2 regions of the Actinocatenispora sera genome follow, and region 1 is predicted to be linked to the other one. Evidence: predicted binding sites of a transcription regulator. Region 1 holds the regulator's gene; the other holds the start of a gene.

The links. The regulator HspR, encoded in region 1, represses chaperone genes until heat shock. The targets are predictions, from matches to a motif close to TTGAGTNNNNNNNACTCAA.
Region 2: a site for HspR is predicted at 5,077-5,095, ahead of lon (endopeptidase La). Genes of this name have one in related genera too.

Annotation. Positions count from the first base shown of each region.
Region 1 covers NZ_AP023354.1:1,015,788-1,022,486, reverse strand. The annotation lists gene grpE (nucleotide exchange factor GrpE) at 1-633, shown strand, start outside; gene dnaJ (molecular chaperone DnaJ) at 674-1,831, shown strand; gene Asera_RS04750 (heat shock protein transcriptional repressor HspR) at 1,842-2,288, shown strand; gene Asera_RS04745 (antitoxin) at 2,518-2,718, shown strand; gene Asera_RS04740 (antitoxin) at 2,973-3,356, shown strand; partial or broken gene Asera_RS04735 (cation:proton antiporter) at 3,618-4,796, opposite strand; gene Asera_RS04730 (cation:proton antiporter regulatory subunit) at 4,800-5,300, opposite strand; gene Asera_RS04725 (Cmx/CmrA family chloramphenicol efflux MFS transporter) at 5,522-6,699, opposite strand, start outside.
Region 2 covers NZ_AP023354.1:5,008,997-5,015,695, reverse strand. The annotation lists gene Asera_RS23790 (family 20 glycosylhydrolase) at 1-1,925, opposite strand, end outside; gene Asera_RS23785 (hypothetical protein) at 2,135-2,569, shown strand; gene lon (endopeptidase La) at 2,677-5,037, opposite strand; gene trxA (thioredoxin) at 5,295-5,672, opposite strand; gene Asera_RS23770 (2-hydroxyacid dehydrogenase) at 5,848-6,699, opposite strand, start outside.

The DNA of each region.
Region 1 (6,699 bases):
GCCCCGGCCGACCAGCCAGCCGGGACGGCAGAGCCGAGCGAGGCCGGTACGCCGGAGACGACCGCCGCGCCCGATGCCGGTGAGGTGGAGAAGTTGAGTGCCGAGCTCGCCGAGCGCACCGCCGACCTGAAGCGGGTCGTCGCGGAGTACGCGAACTACCGGCGGCGGGTCGAGCGGGACCGCAACGTGGCCGCCGAGCAGGCGACCGGCGCGGTGCTCGCGTCGCTGCTGCCGGTGCTGGACGACCTCGACCGGGCCCGCGAGCACGGCGACCTGGTCGGCCCGTTCGGTGCGGTCGCCGACCAGCTGACGTCGGTGCTGACCAAGGCGGGCCTCACGCCGTACGGCGAGGCCGGCGATCCGTTCGACCCGATGCACCACGAGGCCGTGGCGCACTCGCTGTCGCCGGACGTCACCGAGCCGACCTGCGTGATGGTGATGCGCCGCGGCTACCGGCACGGCGAGCGGATGCTGCGGCCGGCCATGGTCGCGGTCGCCGACCCGGACCCGGACGCGAAGCCGGCCGAGTCGGCCACGCCGGCCGAGCCGGCCACCGAGCCGGCCGCCTCGGCCGACGCCGGTGAGCAGAAGAAGGGCACGGACGGGCCGAGCACGGACGGGTCGGAGAGCTGACCGGTTCGATGCGTGGACAGGTGGAAGGGGGGCTGCTGCGGTGAGCCAACAGGACTGGCTGGAGAAGGACTACTACAAGGTCCTCGGTGTGCCGAAGGATGCGCCGGCGAGCGACATCAAGAAGGCCTTCCGCAAGCTGGCTCGGGAGCTGCACCCCGACCACAACCCCGGTGACGACGCCGCCCGCGAGCGGTTCAAGGACGTCTCCGAGGCCTACTCCGTGCTCTCCGATGACAAGAAGCGCAAGGAGTACGACGAGACCAGGTCGCTGTTCGGCAGCGGCCTGGGCGGCCGGATGCCGGGCGGGGCGGCGGGCGGCGGCGGCATGCCGTTCGACCTGTCCGACCTGATCGGCAACGCGCAGAGCCGGGCCGGTGGCTTCACCGACCTGTTCGGTTCGCTGTTCGGCGGTGGGCGGCACAACGCGCCGCCGACCGACCGGGTCGGCCGGGACATCGAGGCGGAGGTGTCGGTCGGGTTCACCGACGCGGTGCTCGGCACGACGCTGCCGCTGTCGTTGCGGTCGCCGGGCGTCTGCGACCTGTGCCATGGCACCGGCGCCAAGCCGGGCACCTCGCCGCGCACCTGCCCGACCTGTCATGGCTCGGGGCTGACGTCCAGCAACCAGGGCGCGTTCAGCTTCTCCGAGCCGTGCAAGGACTGCTCCGGTACCGGCTCGGTGGTGGACGAGAAGTGCCCCGAGTGCCGCGGCACCGGCGGGGTCACGAAGACCCGCACGATGTCGGTCCGGCTGCCGGCCGGTGTGTCCGACGGGCAGCGGATCCGGGTGCGCGGCAAGGGCGAGCCGGGTGGCCGCGGCGGTCCGGCCGGCGATCTGTACGTGCTGGTGCACGTCACGCCGGACGACCTGTTCGGCCGCAGCGGCAAGAACATCACGCTGACCGTCCCGGTCACGTTCGCCGAGGCGGCGCTCGGTACGGACCTGCGAGTGCCCACAGTGGACGGTGTGGTCACCGTCCGGGTCCCGCCGGGTACGCCGAGCGGCCGGGTCCTGCGCGTCCGGGGCAAGGGTGTGCCGGCGAAGACCGGTGCCGGCGACCTGCTGGTGACGATCGACGTGTCGGTACCGCCGGAGCTGTCCGAGCGGGCCCGCAAGGCGCTGGCCGAGTTCGCCGCGGAGACGCCGGCCGCACCGCGCGACCGGATCGACGCCCGGGTCCACCGGCAGGAGCACTGAGGAGGTCGGCATGGCCACGGAGTTCTTCGTCAACATCGAGTCGACGTCGGATGCGAAGGTCATCGTCATCTCCGTCGCGGCTCGGATGGCCGGCATGCACCCGCAGACGCTCCGGCAGTACGACCGGCTCGGGTTGGTGCAGCCGGGCCGCACCGCGGGCGGCGGCCGACGCTACAGCGCGCGGGACGTGGCTCTGCTGCGCGAGATCCAGCGACTGTCCCAGGAGGAGGGGGTCAACCTCGCCGGGATCAAGCGGATCATCGAGCTGGAGCAGGCCACCCGGTTGATGCAGTCCCGGGTCGCCGAGCTGGAGGAGCAGCTGCTGGAGGCGCGCCGTCAGCTGGCCGAGCTGCACGCCATGACCCCGTCGTACGGGCGGGATCTGGTGCCGACCCAGGAGACGGCGCTGGTCGTCTGGCGCCCGCGCAACTCCCAGCAGCGGCGCCGCGACCGCTGATCGAAAACACCCGAAAGCACCGGCACACGGCCGGGGGACGACACGTCCCCCGGCCGTGTCCGTGTGTGTGGGCGGGAGTGTCGCACGTCCGAGTGGTCGGTATCGGGGAAACGTCGAAGAACGGGGTCAGCCCGGTGCTGCTGGGTAGCGTCGGTGACCGGAGCCGCCTTCGTGGTGGTGGCGGCGGCCGGCCGGTCGCCGCGGATCGCAACGAGAGGGACAACGGGTCATGGGGATGAAGGACAAGTTCGACGACATGAAGGACAAGGCCAAGGACATGCTCGGCGACCACCCGGATCAGGCCGAGCAGGGCATGGACAAGGCCCGTGACATGGCGAGCGAGAAGACCGGCGGGAAGTACGACGACAAGCTGGACAGCGCCGCCGAAAAGGGCAAGGACTACATGGGCAACAGGGGCGACGACCACTGACGCCCTTCCGGGTCGAGAACGTCGGTCCTGGCCGCACCCATCGGTGCGGCCAGGACCTTTTTCGTCCGGCGGGTGGCCCGGGCCCTGGTGGCCGGCAACCCCGGCTCCCGGTGGCCGGCGCCCGCCACTGGTGGCCGGCAACCCAGGCTTTGCCGGCCGGCAACCCTGGGATTCCCCGGGTTTCGGCCGCCCGGGCTGGGCGGGCCGATACCGGCGGGGCACCATGGAGTCCGACCGGTGAAGGGGGAAGGCCAGTGAGTTTGTGGGACAAGTTCGACGAGTTCGCCGATCGGGCCACCGAGCTGGCTGACAAGGCCACCGACCGGGCCCGCGGGCTCGCGGCCGAGCACAACGACAAGATCGACGCGAAGCTGGACCGGGCGGCCGGCTTCATCGACGAGAAGACCGGCGGGAAGTACTCCGACAAGATCGGCACCGGTGTCGTCCGGGCCAAGGACAGCCTGGACCGGTTCGCCGAGCAGCAGCCCGCGCGTCCAGGGCAGGGCGAGACCGGCCAGGGTGCTGCCGGCCAGGGCCAGACCGGGCACGGCGAGGCCGGGCACGGCGCCTCCGGCGACGCGTCCGGGCAGGGCGCGTCCGGGCCGGGCGCCGCCGGCGACGCGGCCGGTCAGGGCTGAGCGGCTCCCGGCCGGGCCGGGACGGACGCAGACCGCGCCGCGGTGGTGTCAGTGCACGTCGTCGCGCTCGGCGGTGGCCTCGTCGAGTTCGGTCGCCTCGACCACCGCCGGCTCGTCCGGTGGGGCCTGGCCCGGTGGTCCGGCTCCGGCCCGCCCGTTCGCGGCGTGATGCGGCTCGGGGGTGTCCGGCACTGTCCGCGGTTCGGGCAGCATGGCGGCCTGCTCCTCCGGTCCGATCAGATCGTCGACGTCGATCGGCGCGCCGGCCGGGAGCGGCGTGGCGACCACCTTGACCCGCCGGCGCGGCCGGCCGATGTCGGTGAGCCGGGCCAGCAACGGCCCGACCACCACGGTGATCATCACGTACGCGGTGGCCAGCGGCCCGATCTGTTTCTCGATCCCGGCCGCCACCGCCAGCCCGGCGATGACGATCGAGAACTCTCCCCGTGGCGTCAGCGCGAGCCCGGCCCGCCAACGCCCGCGGGGTGCGATGCCGGCGCGTTTCGCGGCGAGGTAGCCGGTCGCCACCTTCGTACCCATCGTCACCACGGCCAACCCGACCGCTGGCAGCAGCACCGACGGGATCGACCGCGGGTCGGTGTGCAGGCCGAAGAAGACGAAGAACACCGCGGCGAACAGGTCACGCAGCGGGCTGAGCAGCTGGCTGGCGTGCTCGGCGACCTCGCCGGACAGTGCGATGCCGACCAGGAAGGCGCCGACCGCGGACGACACCTTCAGGCCCTGTGCCACGCCCGCGACGAGCAGCGTCAGGCCGAGCACGCCGAGCAGGAAGGACTCGGCGTTCTTGGCCGAGACGAGCGCCGAGATGAAGCCGCCGTACCGGATGGCGACGACGAGTACGGCGGTGATGGTGAGGACGGCGATGCCCAACGTCAGGCCGCCCATCAGCAGGCCCGATCCGGCCAGCACCGCGGTCAGGATCGGCAGGTAGAGCGCCATCGCCAGGTCCTCGGTGACCAGCACCGACAGCACCGTCGGCGTCTCCCGGTTGCCGAGCCGGCCGAGATCGGTGAGTACCTTCGCGATCACGCCGGACGAGGAGACCCAGGTGATGCCGGCGAGGACCACGGCGGCGACCGGACCCCAACCGAGGATCAGCGCGAGCGCGGCACCCGGTACCGCGTTGAACACCGCGTCGATCAGGCCGGACGGCGCGTGCCGCTTCAGGTTGCCGACCAGCTCCTCCGGCGAGTACTCGAGGCCGAGCATCACCAGCAGCAGGACGACACCGATCTCCGAGCCGGCCTCGGTGAACTCCTGGCTGGCGGACAGCGGCAGCAGCCCACCGTGGCCGAAGGCCAGCCCGGCGAGCAGGTACAGCGGGATCGGGGTGAGGCCGATGCGACGGGCGACGCGGCCGAGCAGGGCGAGGCCGAACAGCAGCGCGCCGATTTCGGTGAGGAGTGCCGCAGTGTCCACCGGCTACCCCGTCTGCCCGTGCGCGATGATGTCGGCCACCCCGTCGACGCCCTCCCGGGTACCGACGACGACCATCAGGTCGCCGCCGGCCAGCCGGAAGTCCGGCGTGGGCGAGGCGAGCGCCTCGCCGTGTCGCAGTACGGCGACGATCGAGGCGCCGGTACGCGTGCGGGCCTGGGTGTCGCCCATCGGCCGGCCGGCGAACGGCGAGCCGGCCCGCACCGGGATCTGCTCGATCACCAGTGTGCCGGCGACCTGGTCGTGCAGCCCGGCGAGCTGGCTGAGCACCCGGGATGCGTCCAGGATCACCGCGAGCGCATCGGCCTCGTCGTCGGTCAGCGGCACGGTGTCGCTGCTTTCGTCGGGATCCTCCGGGTCGTACACGATCAGGTCGCGCTGGCCCGATCGGTGGGTGATGACCCCGATCCGACGACCGGACGTGGTGGCTAGGTCGTGCCGTACGCCGATGCCTGGTAGCACGGCCTTCTCGACCCGTACCCGCACGGTGTTCACCGCCTTGTGTTCCTCTGACTTTGCCGGAGTGGCAACCCTACAAGGTCAGGGTGAGTGCCTCGTTCGTGCTCGATCTTCCCGATCGCAACGGCGGCGAGCCGTTCTCCCGTCGGCGGGGTGCCGGTCCGGTGCGCCGACCATGCCGGGGGCGACGAGCCCCGTGCCGTCCGGCATGCGGACGGCACGGGGTGATCGACCGGGCGAGCGGGTCGTCAGGCGGCCATGTCGGCGAGCTCGGTTGTCGGTACGTCGGTCCGCACCGGCTCGGTGGGCCGGGACCGCCGGTCCGCCACGCCGGACAGTACGGCCAGCGCCAGCGCGCCGACCGCGACCGCGGCACCGACCCAGGCGGTCGAGGCGTACCCGAGGCCGCCGGCGATGACCAGCCCGCCGAGCCACGGCCCGATCGTGTTGCCGGCGTTGAACGCGGACACGTTGACCGAGGACGCCAGCGTCGGCGCGGCTCCGGCCAGCGAGAAGACCCGGCCGTTCATCGACGGCGCGCACGCCATGCCGAACAGCCCGAGCCCGAACGCGAGTGCGACCGCGGCGATGGTCGACCCGGCGAACAGCGCCAGCGACGCCAGCACCAGGATCGTCCCGGCGAGCGCCACGTACAGGGTGCCGAGCTGCCGGGCGTCGGCGAACTGGCCGGCGAGCGTGATGCCGACCAGGTTGCCCAGCCCGAACAGCAGCAGGACGCCGGGGATCAGCCCGCTCGGCACGCCGGCGACCCGGGTCAGCAGCGGCGTCAGGTAGCTGAACACCGCGATGAACCCGGTCTGTACCAGCGCCGTGGTGGCGAGCGCGAGCCACAGCCGGCCGCTGCGGAACGCGGCCAGCTCGCCGCGCAGGTTGGGCCGGTCGGCCGGGTCCGCGGAGTGCCCGCCCGGTACCACCTTGAGCACGCCGACCAGGCCGATCCCGGCGAGCCCGGCGACCACCAGGAACGCCGCCCGCCAGCCGAGGTGCTGGCCGACGAGGGTGCCGAACGGTACGCCGATGATGTTGGAGACGGTCAGCCCGCCGACCATGACGGCGAGCGCGCGGGTGTGCGCGCCGGCCGGGGCCAGCTTGACCGCGGTCGCGGCGCCGACCGCCCAGAACGCGGCGGTGGCGAGCGCGGTGAGCACCCGGGCGCCGAACAGCATCGGGTAGTTCGGTGCGATCGCGGCGAGCACGTTGCCGGCGATGAACACCGCGAGCGCGCCGGTCAGCGTGACCTTGCGGGGCAGCTTGAGGGTGGCCGCGGCGAGGATCGGCGCGCCGACGAGCATCCCGATCGCGAAGCCGGAGATGAGCAGCCCGGCGGTGGGGATCGACACGTGCAGGTCGCCGGCCACCTCGGGTAACAGCCCGGAGATGACGAATTCGCTGGTACCTAGGGAAA
Region 2 (6,699 bases), 4.0 Mb from region 1:
GTCGGCGCGAACGACACCACGGTCTCGGTCGGCGAGTCCGGCAACGTACCGCTGCTCGCCACCGTCCAGTGGGTGCCGTCGGTCGAGGTGAGCAGCCGGTAGCCGGCGACCCGGCCGTTGACCCCGCCGTCCTGCCGGGGCAGGTACCGGAACCCGGAGATCGGTTGCGCCGCACCGGTGTCGATCGTCAACCGCTGGGGCAGGCTCGGCGTGCCGTCGCTGTAGTCGGAGTGCCAGATGGTGTACGGGTCGTTGTCCACGGCGTTGGCCGCGCCCCCGTCCTCGGCGCCGGTCTCCGCGCTCGTCGCGCTCGCCTGCCACCCGCCCGACGACAGCATGCCCGGGTTCGCGGCCAGGTCGGTGCGGGTCACGTCGGCGTCCCCGACCCGGTCGTACCGGTCGAAGAAGGCGCGCACGTCGCCGCCGGTCGGCGCGGCCCAGGTGCGGTCGGCGACCACGGCGAGCGGCCGCCGGGCCCAGAAGTCGAACCAGGACACCGGCTGGCCCTCGGCGTTGTCCGACCAGCGCGAGATCTGGTAGCCGAGGATGTTGTCCGCCGCGGTGAACGGGTAGTCGCGGTAGACGCTGCGCGGATCGAAGTAGCCGTACTGGCCCGGATGGGTGCCGAACCCAGGACTGACGTAGAGCGTCGACTCGCGGGTGCCGATGGTGCGGTAGCCCTGCTGCGCGCGACCGGTCGGCTCGCTCAACCACTCGTCCACGATCACGTCGTGGTTCGGCACGATGCTCACCGTTTGCTGGTAGTCCCACCACTGCCAGACGACCGTCGACTTGTGCATCGCCCGTACCGTCTCGTCGAGCTGGTCGATGAAGTGCACGAACACGTCGCCCGGGTACGCGAAGCCCATCCGGTGCTGGTAGTCGACCAGTTCCGGGCAGTCGTTCTGGTTCGCCGTGCCCGGCAGCTCGTCGCCGCCGATGCTCAGGTACGGGCCGGGGAACAGGGCACCGACCGCCTGCACCAGCCCGCGCAGGAACGCGACCGTCTCCGGCTTGGTGACATCCAGGGTCCAGCCGTCGGTGTCCGATCCGGTCCACCGGTCCGGCCGTGACATCGACGGGCAGGTGAACGCGAGGTCGGGCCGGTACGCGCTGATCGCCGTGGCGTGCCCGGGCAGGTCGATCTCCGGGATGATCGTGACGTGGTAGCGCCGGGCGTAGGCGGTCAGCTCCCGCACGTCGGCCACGCTGTAGGCCTCGTCGGAGGCGAGGCCCGGGTACTGCGGCAGCCGCAGCCGGAACCCGCGCCAGTCCGACAGGTGCAGGTGCAGCGTGTTCTCCTTGTACCAGGCGAGCTGCCGGATCTGCTGCTTCAGGTAGCCGACCGGGTAGTACTTGCGGCCCACGTCGATCATCTCGCCGCGGGTGCCGACGCTCGGCGAGTCGACCGCGGTTCCGCGGGGCACGCTGCGCCGGTCCGCGCTGGTGCGCATCGCCTGTAGCACGGTACGGGTGCCGTAGAAGTCGCCGGTGACGCTCGGCGCCGCGATCCGCAGCGCCGAGCCGACCGTCATCCGGTACCCCTGGTCGCCGACGGTGGCGTCCGCGCCCGTCAGCGCGAGTACCACGTCGCCGGTGCGGGCCGGCCCGCCGACCACGACCGGACGGTGCCCGGTCGCCTCGGCGAGTTCGCCGGCCAGCGTGGTCGCGGTGTCGCGCAGCCGCGGTGCGGTACCCGGCGCGAGCACGATCCGGCTGCGGTCGGTCCAGCGCCACCGCCCGCTGCCGCCGCGCCAGGACCGCAGCGCCGGCACGGTGACCGGAGCGGCGTTCCCGGTGGTGGTACCGCCGGCGCCGGCCGGTTCGGCGGGACTGCCGGCCGCCGGTGCGGCGAGTGCCGGCAACAGCGGGGTGAGCAGTACCGTCGCCGCAGCGACGGCACCGAGAGCGGACCAGCGGGACATGCGGCCTCCCGTCGCCATTCGCATCTGGTGCGCACAGCTGCGCCGTGATGCGGATTTTGCAGCATGTTCGCGCAGTACATGGTTCGCTGTCAACCGGTGTGCGTGATTGGTCCGTTCGGGCTTGCCGGTCCGCTGTGGACGGTGGGAACCCGGTCGGGCGATACGCCGTTTGGCCGTCCGCGACCGGGCCGCGGTGGTACGAAAGGCAGATGGGACTTCCGGTCAAGCTCGCGCACCTGCCGGCCCGGATGGCCGCCGGCGGCTTCCTGCTCAACTCCGGCCTGAGCAAACGCAACGCCGACGAGCAGACCGCCGCGTCGGTCCACGGCACGGCCGCCGGCGCCTACCCGTTCCTGAAGGGCATCGAGCCGCAGCGGTTCGTCAAGCTGCTGTCCAAGGCGGAGATCGCGCTGGGCATCGCGCTGCTCAACCCGGTGGTGCCGACCGCGGTGGCCGGGCTCGGCCTCGCCGGGTTCTCCGCCGGCCTGGTCGGCATGTACCTGCGGACGCCCGGGGTGCACAAACCGGGCAGCCCGGTGCCCACCGAGCAGGGCGTACCGCTGGCGAAGGACTTCTGGCTGCTCGGGATGGCGGTCGGGTTCCTGGTCGAGGCCGTCGCCGACCGCCGGCACCGCAACCGCTGACCCGGCGCGGCCCACCACGCTCTCGCGGCGGGTGCCGGGCTCCGGGTGGCAGAGACGACGGCGGGCGCCGATCCGTGCTGGATCGGCGCCCGCCGGTCGTCCCGGGGTCAGGCGGCGGCCTGCGCCGCGACCGGCTCCGACAGCGCCAGCTTCAACACCTCGTCGACCGTGTCGACCAGGTGGATCCGCAGCGCGTCGCGCACCGCCGCCGGCACGTCGTCCAGGTCGGGCTCGTTGCGCCGGGGCAGGATCACCTCGGTCAGCCCAGCCCGGTGCGCGGCCAGCAGCTTCTGCTTGGCCCCGCCGATCGGCAGCACCCGGCCGGTCAGCGACACCTCGCCGGTCATCCCGACCTCCGACCGGACCGGCCGTCCGGACAGCAGCGACGCGAGCGCGGTGGTCATCGTGACCCCGGCGGACGGGCCGTCCTTGGGCACCGCGCCGGCCGGTACGTGCACGTGCACGCGGTGGTCGGCCAGCGGCCCGGTCGGCACGCCCAGCGTGTCGGCGTTGGCCCGCAGGTACGACAGGGCGATCTGGGTCGACTCCTTCATCACGTCGCCGAGCTGGCCGGTCAGCGTCAGGCCCGGCTCTCCGGACAGCAGCGCCGCCTCGATGAACAGCACTTCGCCGCCCGCGCCGGTGACCGCGAGGCCGGTGGCCACGCCCGGTGCCGCGGTGCGGTCCGCGGCCTCCGGCGTGAACCGGGGCCGGCCGAGGAACTCGCGCAGGTCCTCGTCGCCGATCGTCAGCGGCGGCTCGGCGGCCTCGGTCGCGAGCTTGGTGGCCACCTTGCGCAGCGCGCGGGCGAGCAGCTGGTCGAGCTGCCGCACCCCGGGCTCCCGGGTGTACTCGCCGGCGATGCGGCGCAGCGCGTCGTCGGTCAGCGCCACCTCGTCGGCGGACAGCGCGGCCCGCTCCAGCTGCCGGGGCAGCAGGTGGTCGCGCGCGATCGTGACCTTCTCGTCCTCGGTGTAGCCGTCCAGCCGGATCAGCTCCATCCGGTCCAGCAGCGCCGGCGGGATGGTGTCGGCGACGTTGGCGGTGGCCAGGAACAGCACGTCCGACAGGTCCAGCTCGACCTCCAGGTAGTGGTCGGTGAACGTGTGGTTCTGCGCCGGGTCCAGCACCTCCAGCAGCGCCGCGGCCGGGTCACCGCGGTAGTCCGCGCCGACCTTGTCGACCTCGTCCAGCAGTACCACCGGGTTCATCGAACCGGCCTCGGAGATCGCCCGGACGATGCGGCCCGGCAGCGCGCCGACGTAGGTGCGCCGGTGGCCGCGGATCTCCGCCTCGTCCCGGACACCGCCGAGCGCCACCCGGACGAACTTGCGCCCGAGCGCCCGCGCGACCGACTCGCCCAGCGACGTCTTGCCGACCCCGGGCGGTCCGACCAGCGCGAGTACCGCGCCGGAACCGCGACCGCCGACGACCGACAGGCCGCGCTGCGCCCGCCGCGACCGTACCGCCAGGTACTCCACGATGCGGTCCTTGACGTCGTCGAGCCCGGCGTGGTCGGTGTCGAGCACCTCGCGCGCCGCCGGTACGTCGGTCGAGTCGGTGGTGCGGGTCGTCCACGGCAGCTCCAGCACCGTGTCCAGCCAGGTACGGATCCAGCCGGCCTCCGGCGACTGGTCGGAGGCGCGCTCCAGCTTGCCCACCTCGCGCAGCGCGGCGGTGCGCACCTTCTCCGGCAGCTCGGCCGCCTCGACCCGGGACCGGTAGTCGTCCGCGCCGTCCGGCTCGTTCTCGCCCAGCTCCTTGCGGATCGCCGCGAGCTGCTGGCGCAGCAGGAACTCCCGCTGCGTCTTGTCCATGTTCTGCTGCACGTCGTCGCGGATCTTCTCAGCGACCTCGGACTCGGCCAGGTGGGTCCTCGCCCACTCCAGCAGCTTCTCCAGCCGGTCGGCTGGGTCCACCGTGGACAGCAGGTCGAGCTTCTGCTCGGTGTCCAGCCAGCTGGTGTAGCCGGCGGTGTCGGCGAGCTCACCGGCGTCGCTCATCGCGCCGATCCGGTCGATGACCTCCCACGCGCCCCGCTGCTGCAGGATCGAGGTCAGCACCGACTTGTACTCGGTGGCGAGCTCGGTGGTGCGGGCGCTCGGCGCGGGGTCGGTGATCTTGTCGGCCTGCACCCAGAGCGCGGCGCCGGGGCCGTTGACGCCGGTACCGATGCGGGCCCGGCTCATCGCCCGGACGACTACGGCGGGTTCGCCACCGGGCAGCCGGCCGACCTTGACGATCTGGGCGACGACGCCGATGGGGGCGTAGTGCCCGTCGATGCGGGGGACGAGCAGCAGACCCGGGGTGGCGGGTGCCTTCGTCGCCGTCCGGGCGGCGTCGACCGCGGCCTGGCGCTCCGAGTCCAGCGTGACCGGGACGACCATGCCGGGCAGGACCACGGTGTCGGACAGCGGCAGTACGGGCAGCTCGTAATCGGCCTTGCGGTCAGCAGTCTGGTCAGCCATGTGTTGGGGCTCCATTCCTCGTACTCGACCGGGTCAACCTTGAGCCGACCCGACTCATTCCCCGGGTGGTTTCACCGTCAGCGAACAAGTGCGCCGGGGAACATTCCGGGCGCCCAGAACCGGAACTCGTAGCCGGTTCGCCCCGGTCCGGTGCGGGTTCGGCGCGTCGCGGTGCAGACGACGACGGCGCGGACCCGATCAGTCGGGTCCGCGCCGTCGAGGGTGGCTGCGGTGGCCGGCGGTCGGCCGGCTCGAGGTCAGGCCTGCGTCTCGCTGGCCTGCTGGTCCGCGACGCTGGCCCGGACCTCGTCCATGTCCAGCTTGCGGGCCTGGTCGATGACGTCGGTCAGCGCCGACTCGGGCAGCGCGCCGGGCTGCGAGAACACCACGATCTTGTCCCGAACGATCATCAGCGTCGGGATCGAACGGATGTCGAACGCGGCCGCTAGCTCCTGCTGTGCCTCGGTGTCGACCTTGCCGAACACCAGGTCCGGGTTGCTCTCCGCGGCCTTCTCGTACACCGGTGCGAACATCTTGCACGGGCCGCACCAGCTGGCCCAGAAATCGATCAGCACGGTGTCGTTGCTCTCCAACGTGCTGTTGAAGTTGTCCTTGGTCAACTCGACGGTCGGCACGGTTTCCCCTTCCGGATCGATACCCCTCGGGGGTAACAACGGTGGCCTGCCCCCGCGCATTCCCGCGCGGGCGGCCGTCGGTCCACCGTAGCGCGAACCGGGCGCCAGGCGTCGCGGACCGTGACGCCCGCCGGCTCCGGCGCCGGCGGCCGGCGGTGCACGCCGTACCCGGAGGTCAGCCCTCGCGGACGACGTTGCGCAACGGGGCACCGGTGACGAACCGGTGCAACTGGTCGCCGACCAGCCGGCGCGCCCGCGGGTAGAAGGTCGCCGAGCCGCCGGCCACGTGCGGTGTGATCAGCACACCCGGATGCGACCACAGCGGATTCTCGGCCGGCAGCGGCTCCGGATCGGTGACATCCAGCGCCGCCCGCAGTCGGCCCCGCCCGGTCTCGGCCGCGAGCGCGTCGGTGTCCAGGGTGCGCCCCCTGCCCACGTTGACCACCAGCGCGCCGTCCGGCAGCGCGGCCATCGCGGTGGCGTCGAACAGCCGCTCGGTCGACTCGTTGTCCGGCAGGACCAGTACCACGATGTCGACGTGCGGCAGCAGCGCCGGCAGCTCGCTCACCCCGTGCACCCGCGCCTCCGGCCGGGCCGACCGCGCCACCCGGACCACGCTCGCCTCGCAGGCCAGCAGGCGGCGCTCCAGCGCGGTACCGATCGAGCCGTAGCCGAGGATCAGCACCCGGCTGTCGGCCAGCGACCGGGTGTAGTGCGGTTCCCAGCGGTGCTCGCGCTGGTCGTCCACCCACCTCGGCAGGTCGCGCTGGGCGGCGAGGATCAGCCCGAGCGCGTGCTCGGCGGTACTGGCGTCGTGCAGCCCCCGCCCGTTGCACAGCGTCACGCCGGGCCGCAGCAGCGGGATGATCTGCTCGTACCCGGCGGTCAGCGCCTGCACCACCCGCAGCCGGGGCATCGCGGTGATCAGGCCGCGGGCGCTGGGCACCGCGTACGGCAGGACGTAGAAGGAGATGTCGGAGACGTCCGGCGGCGTGCCCTGCCCGTCCCACACGTCGACGCGCAGGGT